3 regions of the Rhizobium sp. BK112 genome follow, and region 2 is predicted to be linked to each of the others. Evidence: predicted binding sites of a transcription regulator. Region 2 holds the regulator's gene; each other region holds the start of a gene.
What was found. Region 2 encodes LexA, which represses DNA repair genes until DNA is damaged. Its sites were predicted from a motif close to TGTTCNNNNTGTGTTCNG; they were not measured.
Positions count from the first base shown of each region.

Region 1: FHT75_RS02855 (ATP-dependent helicase) is a predicted target of LexA. The motif match lies at 4,681-4,698, and genes of this name have one in related genera.
Region 3: FHT75_RS12690 (ATP-dependent helicase) is a predicted target of LexA. The motif match lies at 1,837-1,854, and genes of this name have one in related genera.

Region 1 covers NZ_JACHYZ010000001.1:607,206-613,215, reverse strand. The annotation lists gene FHT75_RS02875 (SpoVR family protein) at 1-364, opposite strand, end outside; gene FHT75_RS02870 (YeaH/YhbH family protein) at 361-1,635, opposite strand; gene FHT75_RS02865 (PrkA family serine protein kinase) at 1,648-3,591, opposite strand; gene FHT75_RS02860 (VOC family protein) at 4,004-4,480, opposite strand; gene FHT75_RS02855 (ATP-dependent helicase) at 4,741-6,010, shown strand, end outside.
Region 2 covers NZ_JACHYZ010000005.1:181,835-187,844, forward strand. The annotation lists gene kdsA (3-deoxy-8-phosphooctulonate synthase) at 1-216, opposite strand, end outside; gene FHT75_RS16275 (VOC family protein) at 213-1,109, opposite strand; gene lexA (transcriptional repressor LexA) at 1,307-2,026, shown strand; gene FHT75_RS16285 (ComEC/Rec2 family competence protein) at 2,007-4,439, opposite strand; gene gltA (citrate synthase) at 4,730-6,010, shown strand, end outside.
Region 3 covers NZ_JACHYZ010000004.1:5,316-11,325, reverse strand. The annotation lists gene FHT75_RS12690 (ATP-dependent helicase) at 1-1,789, opposite strand, end outside; gene FHT75_RS12685 (hypothetical protein) at 1,895-2,161, opposite strand; gene FHT75_RS12680 (BON domain-containing protein) at 2,297-2,557, shown strand; gene FHT75_RS12675 (hypothetical protein) at 2,651-2,911, shown strand; gene FHT75_RS12670 (DUF982 domain-containing protein) at 3,205-3,447, opposite strand; tRNA gene FHT75_RS12665 (tRNA-Thr) at 3,762-3,836, opposite strand; gene FHT75_RS12660 (hypothetical protein) at 3,993-4,187, shown strand; gene murA (UDP-N-acetylglucosamine 1-carboxyvinyltransferase) at 4,295-5,587, shown strand; gene FHT75_RS12650 (DUF2948 family protein) at 5,683-6,010, shown strand, end outside.

The DNA.
Region 1 (6,010 bases), on a different contig from region 2:
CATGCGCGGTGACGAGCGTCTGCATCGTCGCCGTGTTCTCTTCCATCAGGTAGGAGATGCAGGGAGAGCTGTTGATGACGATCTCATAAGCAAGATCGCGCATCCCCCGGCGATAGAAAGTTTCGTGATGCGCGAAGTGTTTGCCGAAGGACCAATGGCGGTAAAAGAGCGGCATGCCGGTTGAGGAATAGGCATCCAGCATCTGCTCGGAGGTGATGACTTCGATTTGGTTCGGATAGACGTCGAGGCCGAGTTCGTTAAGCGCGATGTCCTCGCAGGCGTCGTGGATGCGCTGGAGTGTTGAAAAGTCCCAGTCGGCCCCCTCGAACAATAGCCGCTCTCGTGGCCTCATCGTCATGGTCATGGCGTTACCTTCGACTGTGCGTCACGTTTCTGGAAGAGATCGTGGAAAACCGGGAATATTTCGTTTCGCCGGCAGACCTTGCGCATCGAAAGCGGCTGCAGCTCGGAACGGATCCCGTCATAGAGCATCCAAAGCGGTGAGCGGGATACGGAGGAGTCGCCGCCCTCTTCGCCAACCTCGATATAGGCGAAATACTGGCACAGCGGCAAAATCTCGCGCAGCAGCTGCCCGCTCAGGTTCCCGTCCGAATGGGCATTGTCGCCATCCGAGGCCTGGGCGCCATAGATATTCCATTCTGCCGGATCGAAACGCGCCGCGATGATCGCCCGCATTGCCGCCAGCGCGCTGGAGACCAGCGTGCCGCCCGTTGCCGGGCCATAAAAGAAGGTTTCCTCGTCGACTTCCTCGGCCTTGTCGGTATGGCGGATGAAGACGATCTCCACTTTCTTGTAACGCTTCGACAGGAAGAGGTAGAGCAGCAGATAGAAACGCTTCGCCAGGTCCTTCATGTGTTCCGACATCGAGCCGGAGACGTCCATCAGGCAGAACATCACGGCCTTCGCCACAGGCTTCGGCTCGTTTTCGAAGCGGCGATACCGCACGTCGAGCGGATCGATATAGGGAATGCGCCGGCTTTTTTCCGTCAGGGATTTGAGTTTTGCCTCAAGCGTCAGGCGGCTCTCGTCGTCCTCGCATTCCTCGATCTGCCGCTGCAGGGCTTCGATTTCTTCGCGGCGCGGACGGCCAAGCGCGACACGGCGCATCATCGCGAGCCTGGTCGTGCGGCCGACGGCGATGTTGGACGGCGATCCCGACACGGAATAGCCGGCACGGAAGGGCGTTTCCTCCTCGGTTTCGGCCAGGCGCCGCTTGGCAAGGTCGGGCAGTTCCAGATCGTCCAGGAACACATCGAGGAATTCCTCGCGCGTGAGCACGAAACGGAAGCCGTCCTCGCCGTCGCCTTCGCCCGCATCCTTGGGTTTTCCGCCCCTGCTCCCCGGCGGGCGCGGGAGAATGTCGCCTTCGACGAAGGCCCTGTTTCCAGGCAGGATATGATCGCGGATGCCGCCGTCGCCCCTTCGCAAGTTCGGTTCGGCCATCCCATCGATCGGCAGGCTGATTTCCCCGCCGTCGAGCACATCGCGAATGTTGCGGTTTTGCAGAGAACGTTTTACCGCCTGCTGCACGGCGCCCTTCATGCGTCGAAGGAACCGCTGCCGATTTTCCAGACTTTTACCGCGCGGATTCAGCCGCCGGTCGACAATGTGCATAATGGCTCCGCATTAACTTGCCTGTTTGACGCGCATGTACCATTCCACAAGGCGTCGAACCTGCCTCTCGGTGTAACCTCGCGCGGCCATGCGCGAGACGAATTCGCTGTGCTTCTTTTCCGTTTCGGAATCCTTCTTCGATCCGAAGGAAATGACCGGCAAAAGATCTTCGACCTGCGAGAACATTCGCTTTTCGATGACTTCCCGGATTTTCTCGTAGCTCGTCCATGACGGATTCTTTCCGCCGTTGGCTGCCCGCGATCTCAAGCAGAACTTGACGATTTCGTTGCGGAAATCCTTCGGATTGGCGATTCCCGCCGGCTTTTCGATCTTCGTCAGTTCCTGGTTGAGGAGCTCGCGGTCGAGAAGCTGGCCAGTATCGGGATCCTTGAAGTCCACATCTTCGATCCAGGCATCGGCATAGTCCACGTAGCGGTCGAACAGGTTCTGTCCGTAGTCCGCATAGGATTCAAGATAGGCCTTCTGGATTTCATTTCCAATGAACTCTGCGTAACGCGGCGCAAGATCGGCCTTGATGAATTCCAGATAGCGCTTCTCGACATCGTCGGAAAACTGCTCGCGGCGGATCGACTGCTCCAGCACATACATCAGATGAACCGGATCGGCGCCGATATCCGTGGTGTCGTGATTGAAGGTGGAGGCGAGCACCTTGAAGGCGAAGCGGGTCGATATGCCGTCCATGCCCTCGTCGATGCCGGCGGCATCCCGATATTCCTGGACACTGCGGGCGCGCGGATCCGTCTCCTTCAGGCTTTCGCCGTCATAGGTGCGCATCTTCGAAAAATACGTCGAATTCTCATGCTTGCGCAGGCGTGAAAGCACGGAGAAACGGGCCAGCATTTCGAGCGTCGCCGGGGCGCATGGCGCATCGGCGAGTTCGGATCCCTCGATCAGCTTCTCGTAGATCTTCTGCTCTTCCGTCACGCGCAGACAATAGGGCACCTTGATGACGCAAATACGGTCGATGAACGCTTCGTTGTTCTTGTTGGCCTTGAAGGTCTGCCATTCCGCCTCGTTCGAATGCGCAAGAACGATGCCGGAGAAGGGTATGGCGCCGATATTCTCGGAGCCGATATAGTTCCCCTCCTGCGTCGCCGTCAGCAGCGGATGCAGCATCTTGATCGGCGCCTTGAACATCTCGACGAATTCGAGCACGCCCTGATTGGCGCGGTTGAGGCCGCCCGAATAGCTGTAGGCGTCGGGATCGTTCTGGGAATAGGTCTCCAGCTTGCGGATATCGACCTTGCCGACCAGCGACGAGATATCCTGATTGTTCTCGTCCCCAGGCTCGGTCTTGGCGATGGCGATCTGGCGCAGCCGCGAAGGCTGAACTCTGACGACGCGGAAGCGGGAGATATCGCCGCCGAAATCGTCGAGTCGCTTCAGGCACCACGGGCTCATCAGTCCGTTCAGGCGACGCAGGGGAATGCCGTATTGCTCCTGCAGGAGCGATCCCATCGTGTCGGGGTCGAAGAGGTTGAGCGGACTTTCGAAAACGGGGCTGATCTCGTCACCGGCCTTCAGCACGTAGATCGGATGAACCTCCATCAGCAGCTTTAGCCGCTCCGCCAGCGATGACTTGCCGCCGCCGACCGGGCCGAGCAGATAGAGGATCTGCTTGCGCTCTTCGAGCCCCTGGGCTGCGTGCCGGAAGAAGGAAACGATGCGTTCGATTGTCTCTTCCATGCCGTGGAAGCCGGCAAAGGCTGGATAGATCCGGATGGTCCGGTTCATGAAGATCCGGCCGAGGCGCGCGTCCCTGGCGGTATCGACCATCTGCGGCTCGCCTATCGCGGCGAGCAGCCGCTCGGTCGCATTGGCATAGGCAAGCGGTTCTTTTTTACAAAGGTCGAGATACTCCGCGATCGACATATCAGTCTCGCGGCGCGCATCATAACTGCGGGTGAACGCATCAAATACGGATTCGCTCAGCATGGGCCCTCCATTCAAGGTTACTGCCACAGGCTCTAGGTCGTCATACCAAAGGAGATGGCCACGACATTCCTAAGAATCAATAGTTTCGCAGGTATATTCCACGCTCACCGGCTGTTTCTGGCAATGCACAAAAACGTGCATGCACCGGTTATTTTTTTACTCTACGAAACTGTTTCTTATTGTAGTTGAGAAAAGGGCTTTTGCGGTATCAGCACATTTCGCGACGTGACAGAAAGATGAAAAGGGTGTGCAATGTCGCCCGTGATTCGAGCCCTGGAAAAATCGACGCTTGGCAGCCAATCTGCGCAAAGTCGATGCTGGACAGCGCATACCCATCCGCACCTGACATGATAAAGACGGGCGCATCACAGCCATCCGCCCGTTTTTCGTAACGATATGCCACCGGCGCGACTCAGCCGTTGAACGCCTTTTCCAGCGTGGCGATATCGATCTTGATCATGCCGAGCATCACCTCGGTCACGCGCCTCGCCCGCTCGCGGTCGCTATCGGCGACCATCTCGGAAAGCATGCGCGGCACGATCTGCCAGGAAAGGCCCCAGCGATCCTTCAGCCAGCCGCAGGCCTCCGGCGTGCCGCCATTGGCGAGGAATGCCTCCCATATCCGATCGATCTCGGCCTGGCTTTCCAGGAGAATCGCGATCGAGAAGGAATGGTTGAAGCTATCGAGCGGCCCGGCTTTCATCGCCAGGAAGGCCTGGTCGCCGAGCGTGAACTCGATCAGCTCGACGCTGCCGGGAGGCCCGCTCGGCGTTTCCGCCGGCAATATAGTGATGCGGCCGATCCGGGAGTCGGGGATAACGGACGTGTAGAATTCGACGGCTTCGCGCGCTTGCTCGGCGAACCAGAGATTTGAAACGACCTTCGGCATGAAACGGCCTCCTTGTTGACGAGTATTGATCCGGACCCCGTCCGATGATCGAAGCCCGATGCTTCAAGGACGTCGCGCCGGCATCGCTTCCGACAGGCTGCGATCTGAATTTTTTCGCCCGGTTCGCCGGCGTGGCGATCGCAGCCGCGCTCGCGGCGCCCTTACTGCCCAGAGCATCCCGCTTGGGATAGCGGCCACTTGGGAATGAAAGCAGAACATCTTTTCTGGTCTTTCCTTCCCGAATCACTACATTACGCGCCATGAGCAATAGTTTCGACGATATTCCCTTCTTTGATGAAGAGCCGGGCGAGATGGCGCGCAAGCCGCAGCCGCCTCAGGCTTCGTTGGGAAAGGCGCCTGCAACAGGGAGCATTGCAGCTGGAGGCCTCGCCGCGCGCGCCATGGCGGCCCGCGACGGCGGCAAGCGGCCGGATTATCTTGCCGGGCTGAATCCTGAGCAGACAGATGCCGTCGAAACGCTGGAGGGCCCGGTCCTCGTGCTCGCCGGCGCCGGCACCGGCAAGACACGGGTGCTCACCACCCGCATTGCCCATATTCTCAACACCGGCCGCGCCTTCCCCTCGCAGATCCTCGCCGTCACCTTCACCAACAAGGCCGCCCGCGAGATGAAGGAGCGCATTGCGCTGCTCGTCGGCGGCGCCGTCGAAGGCATGCCCTGGCTCGGCACCTTCCACTCGATCGGCGTCAAGCTGCTGCGCCGCCACGGCGAGCTCGTCGGCCTGCGCTCCGATTTCACCATTCTCGATACCGACGACGTCGTCCGCCTGATCAAGCAGCTGATCCAGGCCGAAGGCCTCGACGACAAGCGCTGGCCGGCCAAGCAGTTCGCCGGCATGATCGACACCTGGAAGAATAAAGGCCTCGGGCCTGCCGATATTCCCGAGGGCGACGCCCGCGCCTTTGCCAATGGCCGCGGCCGCGATCTCTATTTTGCCTATCAGAACCGCCTGACGACGCTGAACGCCTGCGACTTCGGCGACCTGCTGATGCATCCGATCGCGATCTTCCGCAAGAATCCCGATCTCCTGAAGGAATATCACGGCCGCTTCCGCTATATCCTGGTCGACGAGTACCAGGACACCAACACCGCCCAGTATATGTGGCTGAGGCTCCTCGCCCAGCGCGCCAAGGGCGAGCCGCAGAATGTCTGCTGCGTCGGCGACGACGACCAGTCGATCTACGGCTGGCGCGGCGCGGAGGTCGACAATATCCTGCGCTTCGAGAAGGATTTCCCCGGCGCCAAGGTGATCAAGCTCGAGCGCAATTACCGCTCGACCGAACATATTCTCGGCGCCGCGGCCCATCTGATCGCCCATAATGAAGGCCGGCTCGGCAAGACGCTGTTCACCGATCGCTCCGATCCGGACGACATCAAGGTTCAGGTCCACGCCTCCTGGGATTCGGAAGAGGAAGCCCGCGCCATCGGCGAGGAGATCGAACAGCTCCAGCGCAGCAAGCATCTGCTGAACGACATGGCGATCCTCGTGCGCGCCTCCTTCCAGATGCGCG
Region 2 (6,010 bases):
CGAAGTGCGGTTCGCCTTGTCGAAGGAGCTCTTGTATACGAGGCCGATGCCGAGCTTTCCGCAAAGCTCCTTCAGCGTGCCGGCCACCATGAAGGCGTGGTCGCGGCTCTCCATCTGGCAAGGGCCGGCAATCAGCGACAGGCGGCCGGTGTTGGAAAAGGTGACCTGGCCCTGGCCCTCGCCGATCTTGACTTGGGAATTCGTATCTGTGCTCATCGTGTTTCCTCGAAGGCGAAAAGCGTGCCCTGCCCGGGCGCGGGCTTCACCAGAATGCGATTGTTCATGCGCGTATATGTCACCCCGTTAGCAGCCAAATGCGCTTCTGTCACGGCAAGATCGGCGACAGCGAAGAGAATCGCCCGGCCGCGCAGGCCGCGGTCGGCGGATGGGACGGCGACCTCGAAATAGGCCTCCAAACCCTCCGGCGTCATCAGGCTGATTTTCACATTCGACGCCGCGATCTTGACGCCGAAACCGGTGTTCTCGACTGCCGATTGCGCGCTGGCAAGACTGACGAAGGCGGCGAAGGCAGCCGCATCGGGCGCGCAAAGCACCACCTCGGCAATGCCGGTGACGCCATTGGCATGCGCCTCCAGCGCGCCGCGGTCGGCCGGCAGCGGATTGACGCGCTCGACGGTGAAGAGAAAGAGATCGGGCGCGCGCAGGTCGCCGGCAAAGGCCAGCCTGAAGCCGGCAATGCTCTCAGAACCATCCGGCATCGTCATCGGCCGGCTGAACGCCAGCATCTCGCCGGCGCTCGCTCCGTCGCCGACGAAATTCCGATGATCGATATCGGCATCCTCGCTGCCGAAGGCCACCGCCGAAAGCCCTTCCTCGCCGCAGCGGAATCGGAAGGCGCGGTTGCGGGCGGTGAAGACATTGCCTTGCCGCGCCGATGCTTCACTTTCCCTAACGCTCGCAATCCCGAGCGGCTCCAGATAGGTCTTATCGGCAAAAAAGACGCAGGCATTCTCCGTTCCGAAGGGATGACGCGCATCGGCGGCAACGGTAAAGCCCAGCTTGCCGAGCCTCTCGCGCGCCAGATCGATATTGACGACCGGCAGCACGACATGATCCAGCGGGCGTGGTTTGGCGGAATGCTCGTTCATGGTATCCCCTCTCCTCACACGGCAGAGATGTGCGACAGTGCCGCGCAAGGCAAGACTTGTCGGCCAATCCGGCGAATGAAAATAAAAATCTCAACGAGTTGGCGCCAAGTTTTACGGAAATTTAGCTACTTGCGGAACACATATGGAACATATAGTGTCTGTTCTGGATTTGTTTCAATCACGGGGTCACAACGTCGATGCTCACGCGCAAACAACAGGAGCTTCTCCTCTTCATTCATGAGCGCATGAAGGAATCCGGCGTTCCGCCGTCTTTCGACGAAATGAAGGACGCCCTGGATCTCGCTTCGAAGTCCGGGATTCACCGGCTGATTACTGCGCTCGAGGAGCGTGGCTTCATTCGCCGCCTACCGAACCGGGCCCGCGCACTCGAGGTCATCAAGCTTCCGGAGGCCTATAGCCCCAGCATCCAGCCCCGGCGCGGCTTTTCGCCGAGCGTCATTGAGGGCAGCCTGGGCAAGCCCCAGCCGGTCGCCACTCCCGCTCCTGCAAAACCCGTCGCCGACAATGGCAACTCAGTCTCCGTGCCGGTCATGGGCCGGATCGCCGCCGGCGTTCCGATCTCGGCAATCCAGAACAACACCCACGACATCGTCGTTCCGGCCGATATGCTCGGCTCCGGTGAACACTACGCGCTGGAGGTCAAGGGTGATTCGATGATCGACGCCGGCATTTTCGACGGCGACACCGTGATCATCCGCAATGGCAGCACCGCAAGCCCTGGCGACATCGTCGTTGCTCTCGTCGACGACGAAGAAGCGACGCTCAAACGCTTCCGCCGCAAGGGCGCCTCGATCGCGCTGGAAGCGGCCAACCCGGCTTACGAGACCCGGATCTTCGGGCCAGACCGCGTCAAGGTGCAGGGCAAACTCGTCGGCCTTATTCGCCGCTATCACTGACACCCTGCAGGCCGGTTTCGACAAAGCTGTTGCTGCGCCAGTCATAGGCGCGATGGCGGATCCATGGCCGCCACAGATCATCGAATGCGGTTGTGACCTCCATGCCGGCCTCCGCGAACCGCAGCTCGACGGAACCGGTCCGGCGCAACGTCTCGCCGGTGAAGAGCGTCGCGCCTGAGCGGCAGCTGTTGAAACGCAGGCGGACCGACGTTACCACGATATCGGCCGCATCGCAGGCCGGAGCGAGATAGGCGGCGTTGTCGATGACGGCGACCACATGACCGTTGCCAAGCCTTGATATGCACCAGGCCTTCTTGACGCAGGAAAAGCGGTTTGCGTCACCGCCGGCTGCAGCCGCCCGCATCGCCGCCCTCGCTTCGTTCTGCTGATCGCGGGAGAGCTTGACGCGGCGGTCCTCTCCCGCTGGCGGGACAGCAGGACCATCCAGCATCTTCGGCGGGTCATGCGCCGGCAGGACCAGCGCGCGCTGCCATTGGTCGAAGATGAAATCCGGCGGGTTTTCACGGTTGGAGGCCATTGCCGCCGCCTCGACGACCGCGACGAGACTGCCATCTTCCGAAATCACCAGATCCGGCGGCCGGGGAACCGGCAGAAGCAGCAGGATGAGCGTTGCGACTGACATGATCGACGTGCCCATATGGCGCAGCCGAGTGCGGAGCAGCGTCAGCAGCAGGAAGCCTGCCACGGCGACCGCGAAATACCAGGCGGGCAAGCGGCCGATGCCGATGTCGCCACCCCAGCCGGACACGGTCTTGGCGACGGCGATCACCAGATCGAGGCCGAATCCGACAATCTTCCAAGGCAAAACGTCCAGACCGAAAGGCATGAGCAGCATCGCCAGCAACCCGGCCGGCATGATGATGAAGGAGATGATCGGCATCGTCGCGAGGTTTGCCGGCAGGCCGTAGGCGGTCAGGCGATGAAAATGCTCGATCGAAAACAGTGCGGTGGAGAAACCGCCGATCAGCGAGGTCAGGAAGACACCGCCGAAGAACCCCGCAACCGCGACGAAAGGCCTGACGATCGGCAGCTTCAGGAAGGCATTCTCGCGGACGCGCCGATCCTTCCACAGCTGATAGCCCGACACGAGCGCCAAGGTTGCGGCAAAGGACATCTGGAAGCTCGGCCCCAGGACTTCGGAGGGCGAAATGACGAGGATGACGAGCGCGGAGAGAGCGACATTGCGCAGGCTGATCGACGGCCGGTCAAAGAAGACGGCAATCAGCATGATGGCCATCATGATGAAGGCGCGTTCGGCCGAGACCGCGAAGCCGGAGATCAGGAAATAGGCCGTGACGGCGATGAGCGCGCCGGCGGCGGCGATCTTCTTCGTCGGATAGGCCTGGGCGACGCCGGGAAAGAGGCTGAGCAGCATCCGGAAGCCGACGAAGAAGATGCCGGCCGACAGCGCCATGTTGAGTCCTGAGATGGCGATGATATGCGCCAGACCGGACTGGCGCAGCGCCTCCGTGGTCGCATTCGAGATGGCGCGCCGTTCGTCCGTCACCAGAGCAGCGGCAAAAGCGCCGGTGTCGCCGGGCAGAATCGATCGGATGCGGTCGCCGATGCCGCTGCGCAGCCGGTAAAGCCATTCGAGCAGGGCTTCCGCCGTCGATCTGGCAGCCTGCGGGCCTGCCTGCAAATCGACTTTCGTCGGCGCGCCGTAGAAGAAACCATTGGCGCCGATGCCATCGAAATAGGCCCCGAAAGAGAAGTCGTTGAGCTCTGGAAGTGCTGGGCCTGACGGTGGTGTCAGCCGAGCCCTGCCGGTGATGATGTCACCGATCTCGAAAGGCGCGTCGGCGCCGCGGGCGATCGCGGTTATCCGTTCCGGCGGCCGCTTCACCTGCGGCGCCTCGGTGCCGGTGACGGCCAGAATGTAGCGCCACCGGCCGCGACCATCGCCTTCGCGCCGTTCGACACGGCCGGTCACCGTCGTCGTCACGGCGGAGTCGAGGATCACGGTCGAAGCCCGCCAGCTTTCGAACTCCGCCGAGACCATGCCACCGGCCATAAGTGCAAGCGCCAGCAGGACGGTCCGCAATGCCGCCCGCATACGGCTGGCGATCAGAACCGCGGTCGTCAGCACCAACAGGCAGAGCAGCGGTGCAATGACCGGAAAATCCGATGCTCCAAGAAACCAGAAGGCTGATCCGGCGCCGAGGAAGACCGGCGAGAATAGCAGCCGGCGGCCATGATCCGCCTCCTCGCCCAGCATGCGCCTGCCGGCACGCAGCGATTGCGAGGCCAAAGCCGGCAGGCGATGGCGCAACGGTGTCGCCGACTGCGTCCTTGCCGGCCGCGACACCACGGCAGGGGGAGAAAAACCGGAGGTATCGGCAAGGCCGGCGCCTGCTTCCGGCCGCAATTCGACTGTCGTCAATTCCTGCATCCGCCGCCCAAGCTCACCCGCCAAGGCGGCCAGAATGCAACCTCCCATCAAATCCGGCAAGAATAATCGATTGAAATATGAGGGAAAATCGCGAGTGCCAAAAGACCAGTCGAATCATCAGCTTCCGATATGCACGCGGCTCATCGCTGCAGTGCCTAAAAGGTGATACCGCAATGCACAAAATGCCGTCACGGTAACTTGGCATTAGCTTCGCGATCATATAGCTATCGGTGAGGACGCTTAACCCCTATGGCGCTTTTAAGGCGCCACCGCCATTTCGGAGGATCAGCATGACGGATCAAAGCGCTACAATAAAAATCGGTGACAAATCTGTCGACCTTGCCGTCAAGAGCGGCACGATCGGCCCGAGCGTCATCGATATCGGTGCCCTCTACAAGAACACGGCTTCCTTCACGTACGATCCGGGTTTTACCTCGACCGCATCCTGTGAATCGAAAATCACCTACATCGACGGCGACGAAGGTGTTCTGCTGCATCGCGGCTATCCGATCGAGCAGCTCGCCGAGCATGGCGACTTCCTGGAAGTCTGCTACCTGCTTCTCTACGGCGAACTGCCGACCACCGCGCAGAAGAAGGATTTCGATTATCGCGTCACGCACCACACCATGGTGCATGAGCAGATGAGCCGCTTCTTCACCGGCTTCCGCCGCGATGCGCATCCGATGGCCGTCATGTGCGGCTGCGTCGGCGCGCTGTCGGCCTTCTATCACGACTCCACGGACATCACCGATCCGCACCAGCGCATGGTCGCCAGCCTGCGTATGATCGCGAAGATGCCGACGCTCGCCGCCATGGCCTACAAATACCATATCGGCCAGCCCTTCGTTTATCCGAAGAACGACCTCGACTATGCGTCGAACTTCCTGCGCATGTGCTTTGCCGTGCCTTGCGAGGAATATGTGGTCAATCCGGTGCTTGCTCGCGCCATGGACCGCATCTTCATCCTGCATGCCGATCACGAGCAGAACGCTTCGACCTCGACCGTCCGTCTCGCCGGTTCGTCGGGCGCCAACCCGTTCGCCTGCATCGCGGCCGGCATCGCCTGCCTCTGGGGGCCCGCACATGGCGGCGCCAACGAAGCAGCGCTCAACATGCTGAACGAAATCGGCACAGTCGACCACATCCCGGAATATATCGCCCGCGCCAAGGACAAGAACGACCCGTTCCGCCTGATGGGCTTCGGCCACCGCGTCTACAAGAACTATGATCCGCGCGCCAAGATCATGCAGAAGACGACGCATGAAGTGCTGGGCGAACTCGGCATCAAGGACGACCCGTTGCTCGAAGTGGCGATGGAGCTGGAGCGCATCGCGCTCACCGACGAATATTTCATCGAGAAGAAGCTCTATCCGAATATCGACTTCTATTCCGGCATCACTCTGAAGGCGCTGGGCTTCCCCACGACCATGTTCACCGTGCTCTTCGCGCTCGCCCGCACGGTCGGCTGGATCGCACAGTGGAACGAGATGATCGAGGATCCGGAACAGCGCATCGGCCGTCCGCGCCAGCTCTATGTCGGCGAACCCAAGCGCGACTATATCCCGGTTTCG
Region 3 (6,010 bases), on a different contig from region 2:
TTTCGGCGCTGGCGCCGACGGCGAGATCGCTCGGAATGCAGCCGTCGACGACGTTCAGCATGAAGACCCGCGTCCATTCCTGGCCCTTGGCGGAGTGGATGGTCGACAGGATGAGATAATCGTCGTCGAGGAGCGGCACGCCCGCCTGGTCGCTGGTCGCATCCGGCGGGTCGAGGGTGAGCTCGGTGAGGAAACGCTCGCGTGAGGCATAACCGCTGGCGATCTGCTCGAGCTGCAGCAGATCGGCCTGCCGCGTCGCGGCGTCCTCATGCAGCCGTTCCAGATGCGGCACGTACCATTGCCGCGCCAGACCGATTTCCGCCGGCCAGCCGGCCTTGCCGGTCTTCAGCTCCTGCAGCATCGAAACGAAATCAGTCCAGTCCTCGCCGGAGCGCGGCGGCGCCGGCATGGCGGCAAGCGCGGATAACGGGCTGGCATCCTCGGCCATCAGGTCGAGCGCCTTCTGCGCCGTCGATGGCCCGACGCCCGGCAGGATTTGCATCAGACGGAAGCCCGCCACCCGGTCGCGCGGGTTCTGCGCGAAGCGCAGCGCAGCCAGCATGTCCTTGACATGCGCGCTGTCGAGAAACTTCAGCCCTCCGAACTTGACGAAGGGAATGTTGCGCCGGGTCAACTCGACCTCAAGCGGCCCGCTGTGATGCGAGGCGCGGAACAGCACGGCCTGCTGCTTGAGCTTGAGACCTTCTTCGCGGTTGTCGAGCACCATGTCGGCAACGTAGCGCGCCTGCTCGGCCTCGTCGCGCACCGTCACCAGGCGCGGCCGCTCGGACGATTGCCGCTCGGTCCAGAGATTCTTGGTGAAGCGCTCCGAGGCGAGATCGATGACGGCGTTGGCAGCCGCAAGGATCGGCTGCGTCGAGCGGTAGTTGCGGTCGAGCGTGACGATATCGGCGGCCGGGCTGAAGGCGGCGGGAAAATCGAGGATATTGCGCACCGTCGCGGCACGGAAGGAATAGATCGACTGCGCATCGTCGCCGACGACGGTCAACCCCTGGCCGCCGGGCTTCAGCGCCATGAGGATCGAGGCCTGCAGCCGGTTGGTGTCCTGATATTCGTCGACGAGCACATGGTCGAAACGATCGCCGATATCCTCGGCAATGACAGTCTCGCCGACCATCTGCGCCCAGTAAAGCAGCAGGTCGTCGTAGTCGAGCACGTTCTGGCTCTGCTTGGACTCGACGTAACAGGCGAAAAGTTCGCGCAGCTGTTTGTCCCACGCCGCGCACCAGGGAAAGGCGTCGCGCAGCACGAGATCGAGCGCGGTTTCCGAATTCACCGCTCGGGAATAGATGGCAAGACAGGTGCCCTTCGTGGGAAAGCGGCTTTCCGTCTTGGAGAAGCCGAGGTCGTGCCGGATGAGGTTCATCAGGTCGGCACTATCTTCGCGGTCGTGGATGGTGAAATCCGGATCGAGGCCGATCTGCTGGGCGTAATCGCGCAACAGCCGCGCGCCGATGCCGTGGAAGGTGCCCGACCAGGAAAGCGCGTCGGCCATGACGCCGGCATTGGCACCAAGCACATCGCGGCAGATGCGCTCGACGCGCCGCGCCATCTCGGCGGCTGCCCGGCGCGAGAAGGTCATCAGCAGGATGCGGCGGGGATCGGCGCCCTTGACGATCAGATGGGCGACCCGATGCGCCAGCGTATTCGTCTTGCCGGAGCCGGCGCCGGCAATGACCAGCAGCGGCCCGGCAATATGGCTGCCGTCGGTGAGCGTGCCGTGCTCGACGGCCATGCGCTGCTGCGGATTGAGCTTTTCGAGGTACATCCAGCCGTCCGGTCGGGCTCCCGCAGAATCACTGGGGAAAGATTAGATGTTCCTTGAATGTTCGCGATTGCCCTCGCTGTCAAGCGTTGTGGCGTGACGGCAGCCTCAGTCGGGGAAATCCGGGCCGACGACACGCCGCACCAGTTTCAGGCTGCGGTCCGGCTGAAGAATATAGGTTTCCTCCACGCGCTGGCCCGTCTCGTTGTAGAACTGGTTGTAGACGGCGCTGCCGACCGGCGACTTGGTGAGCTTCGTTCGCGGCTGGCCGCCATAGGTAATGCTGCCCGGAATGGGCTCCAGCGCCGGGCTATCGGCCGAGGAGCAGCCGGCAAGCAAGGCCGCGGTTAACAAGGCTGATAGAAGCGCTTTCATCGTCTTCATCCCTCTTTCGACTGCAGCCAGATATGGAAATCGCCGCGTCTTTCGCCAAGGGCTGTCCACCCGGCCGCAACGAAATGCCTCGCCGCGGCGTTAACCGATATCTACCAACATCAGGAGACGGCCACGGTGCTCGGATTTCCAGCATTCACCGACCATGAGGAGTCCGGCCGGCAGGGCCACAGCGATGCGGCGACGCGCGCTTCGGTGGAAAGCGCCCTTCATGCGGCCGGCGATATCGAAGCGGCGGACATCATCGTCAGCATATCGGGCGCCTATGTCGTCCTGGAAGGTTTCGTGCGCCGGCGCGGTGATGTCGAGCGGGCCGTCGAGATCGCCGAGAGCATCGTCGGCCGAGGCCATGTGCGCGGTCGCCTGCTGCGACGCTAGCCGGCCCGCGCGCCGTCATGTCTTGCGACGCATGAAGGGAACCAAAATGCCCTCCGCGGGTTGAAAGGCCGGACCCAAACGCTGGAGACCCTCATGCAGTCGCTTCTTCGCATCTCTGCAATGACCTTGATTACAGGCGGTGTCCTTGCCGGCTCCGCCCATGCCTCGCTGGAAACCGGCACGAATTATTCCGCTCTGCCGAAGGACCAGATCGCCCTCAACGAATATACCGGGGCCGTCGCCTGCCAGCCGGTAGAGCCCCACTATCTCCCCTCCTTCATCCGCGCGGCGGACGGTACGATCATCGGCGTCGGTTATGTCGAGGTCGAGGACGAGGGCGGCGCGGACTGCTGAAAACATGAGGACTTGCTCGGACGAGGCTCGCCTGCGTCTCCGCTAAGGGTACGAGCCTCTAACCATCATCATGATGGCTGGGCATCTTCTATGAAGACACCTGTACCAGGCGCAACACCTGTTGCACAAAAACCCGGCGCGAGTTCGATGCAGGGTTAAGCAAAATTAAAACATTGTTCCGTTCCGGCACGTTCCGTTTACGAACGACCTGAAGTGACCTGGAAATCCCGACCGAAGTGCAGCGCATAACCCCGAAAATCGGAATCGATTTTCGGAAAGGATTATGCGCCAGTTCAATGCAGCTTCAGCTTCGCCTCTTCGGCCGCCGCCAGGAACTCGGCTCTTGCTTCTTCCACGCTCTTGCGCCCGTCGAGCGCTGCCCGGCAGGCGCTGCGGGCCTTGATGTAACGAAGCCCGCGCATACTCGGCCAGAGATCCGCCAGGCACTTCAGCGCATCGAACGGACCATTGACCGTTCGCGCATCGGCACCTTCGAAACCGACCTTGACCGGGCTGTTCCATCTTTCAGTTGCCATCGATACTCCTCCACGATTGTCGACAGAAACGACGTGCAGCATCTCCCAGTTCCTCCGGGGAAACTCCGCCATGATAGGCATTCTAGCGCGATTTTTGCGGTCAACAATGGTGAATCGATTATTGCTGATGAGACGAAATGTCAGCCTGCATGGCCTTCCCGGCTCTCGTCAGATGGCTGCCCTGCGAGAGGTTGGTGAAACGGAGAGCGTGCGGCCGGGTCCCTTCGCCCCGTTTACGGGAGAAGGTGGCGGCAGCCGGATGAGGGGCTGGCCTCACCGAGTGAGCAAAATGATTCCTAATACTGAAAGAAAACTGGTGCTGCCGAGTGGGATTGAACCACCGACCTCACCCTTACCAAGGGTGTGCTCTACCACTGAGCTACGGCAGCAGGACCAGTACCCGTGCGAGCCGGGTGGCTCAATCGCGGGAACGGGGCGGCTATTGCCACAGCTTGACGGCAAGCGCAAGCAGCAAATTCCAACTTCGCGTGGATTGCCATGCAAGGGCCTTTTGGATCAGCGCGAATTCGGCTAATTCTTTTGGCATGAACGACAAGACCGAAACCGGCCAGCAGAGCCGCAAAAAGGCAATCGAGGCACAGGCGAAACTGCGTCGCGAGCGCGCCGCTGAAAAGCTCAGGGAAAATCTGGGGCGACGCAAACAGCAGGTGCGCGCCCGCCGTTCGGGCCAGGCCGACGAAACAAATGGACTGCCCGCCGCAAAAATGGACGAATCGTAATGTTCCGTCCCGGACGAATTGAAGCGTCGTCAGAAATCCCCTAAACACTCCACTCCTTATTCCAAGGCAGAACTTTCAGGAAAGGCGGGCGCGGCCCGTAAGCGCACATGGATCGTATCAGAATCGTCGGCGGTAATGAGCTGAATGGCATCATTCCGATTTCCGGCGCCAAGAATGCCGCACTGCCGCTGATGATCGCCTCGCTTCTGACCAGCGATACGCTGACGCTCGAAAACGTGCCGCATCTGGCCGATGTCGAACTCTTGATGCGCATCCTCGGCAATCATGGCGTCGATGTCGCCGTCAACGGCCGCCGCGAGCGCCAGGAAGATTCCTACGCCCGCACGATCCATTTCACCTGCCGCACCATCGTCGATACGACAGCCTCTTATGAGCTGGTCTCGAAGATGCGCGCCTCCTTCTGGGTCATCGGCCCGCTGCTCGCGCGCGAAGGCCATTGCCGCGTCTCGCTGCCGGGCGGCTGCGCCATCGGCACCCGCCCCGTCGATCTCTTCATCGAAGGCCTGACGGCGCTCGGCGCGACGATGGACATCGATGCCGGTTATATCAACGCCAAGGCACCGGCCGGCGGCCTGATCGGCGCGCGCTACACCTTCCCGAAGGTCTCCGTCGGCGCCACCCATGTGATGATGATGGCGGCAACGCTTGCCCGCGGCACGACGGTTATCGGCAATGCCGCCCGCGAGCCCGAAGTGGCCGATCTCGCCAACTGCCTGAACGCCATGGGCGCCAAGATCACGGGCGCGGGGACTGCGACGATCACCATCGAAGGCGTCACCTCGCTCTCCGGCGCCCGTCACCGCGTCCTGCCGGACCGCATCGAGACCGGCACCTATGCCATGGCCGTCGCCATGACCGGCGGCGACGTCGTGCTCGAAAATACCGATGTGGCGCTGCTCGAGACCGCGGTGGAAACGCTGCGCCGGGCCGGCGCGGAGATCTCGTCGACCAACAACGGCATGCGCATCAAGCGCAACGGCGCCGGCATCAAGCCGGTCGATATCGTCACCGATCCCTTCCCCGGCTTCCCCACCGATCTGCAGGCGCAGTTCATGGCGCTGATGACGCGTTCTTCCGGCGTCTCGCATGTCACCGAGACCATCTTCGAAAACCGCTTCATGCATGTGCAGGAGCTTGCCCGCCTCGGCGCCAGGATTTCGCTCTCCGGCCAGACGGCGAAGATCGAAGGTGTCCAGCGCCTGCGCGGCGCGCCCGTCATGGCGACCGACCTGCGTGCCTCGGTTTCGCTCGTCATCGCCGGCCTTGCCGCCGAGGGCGAAACCACGGTGTCGCGCGTCTACCACCTCGACCGCGGTTTCGAGCGGCTCGAGGAGAAGCTGACCCGCTGCGGCGCCATCGTCGAGCGCATCAGCGAGTAAACGCGCCCTTATCCCGGTTGCGTAATCCGCTGCGGCATCTTATTTCCCTTCTGACGCATCGCCATTCCGGCGGTGCCCGCGGGGGATGAGGCTGAATGACCGACCTGAAGCTTATTGCGCTCGATGACGAGGACCTTGCTGTCGTTTCCGCGCATATGCAGGACAGTGTCTTCAAGGTCGGAGACATCGACTGGTCGCCGCGCGACGCGCAGTTCGCGCTTGCCGTCAATCGTTTCGTCTGGGAAGGTGCCGAGCGCAAGCGCCGCGGTTTCGAGCGCCGCCGTGCCGCCCTGGTCTTCAAGCGTGTGCTGGCCGTCCGGTCGCTCGGCATCGATCGTGGCAAACGCGACGAGGTGCTGTCACTGCTGGCGCTGCGCTTCGAGCCGAAGGGCGAGGGGCCGGATGGTACGGTCGAGCTGTCGC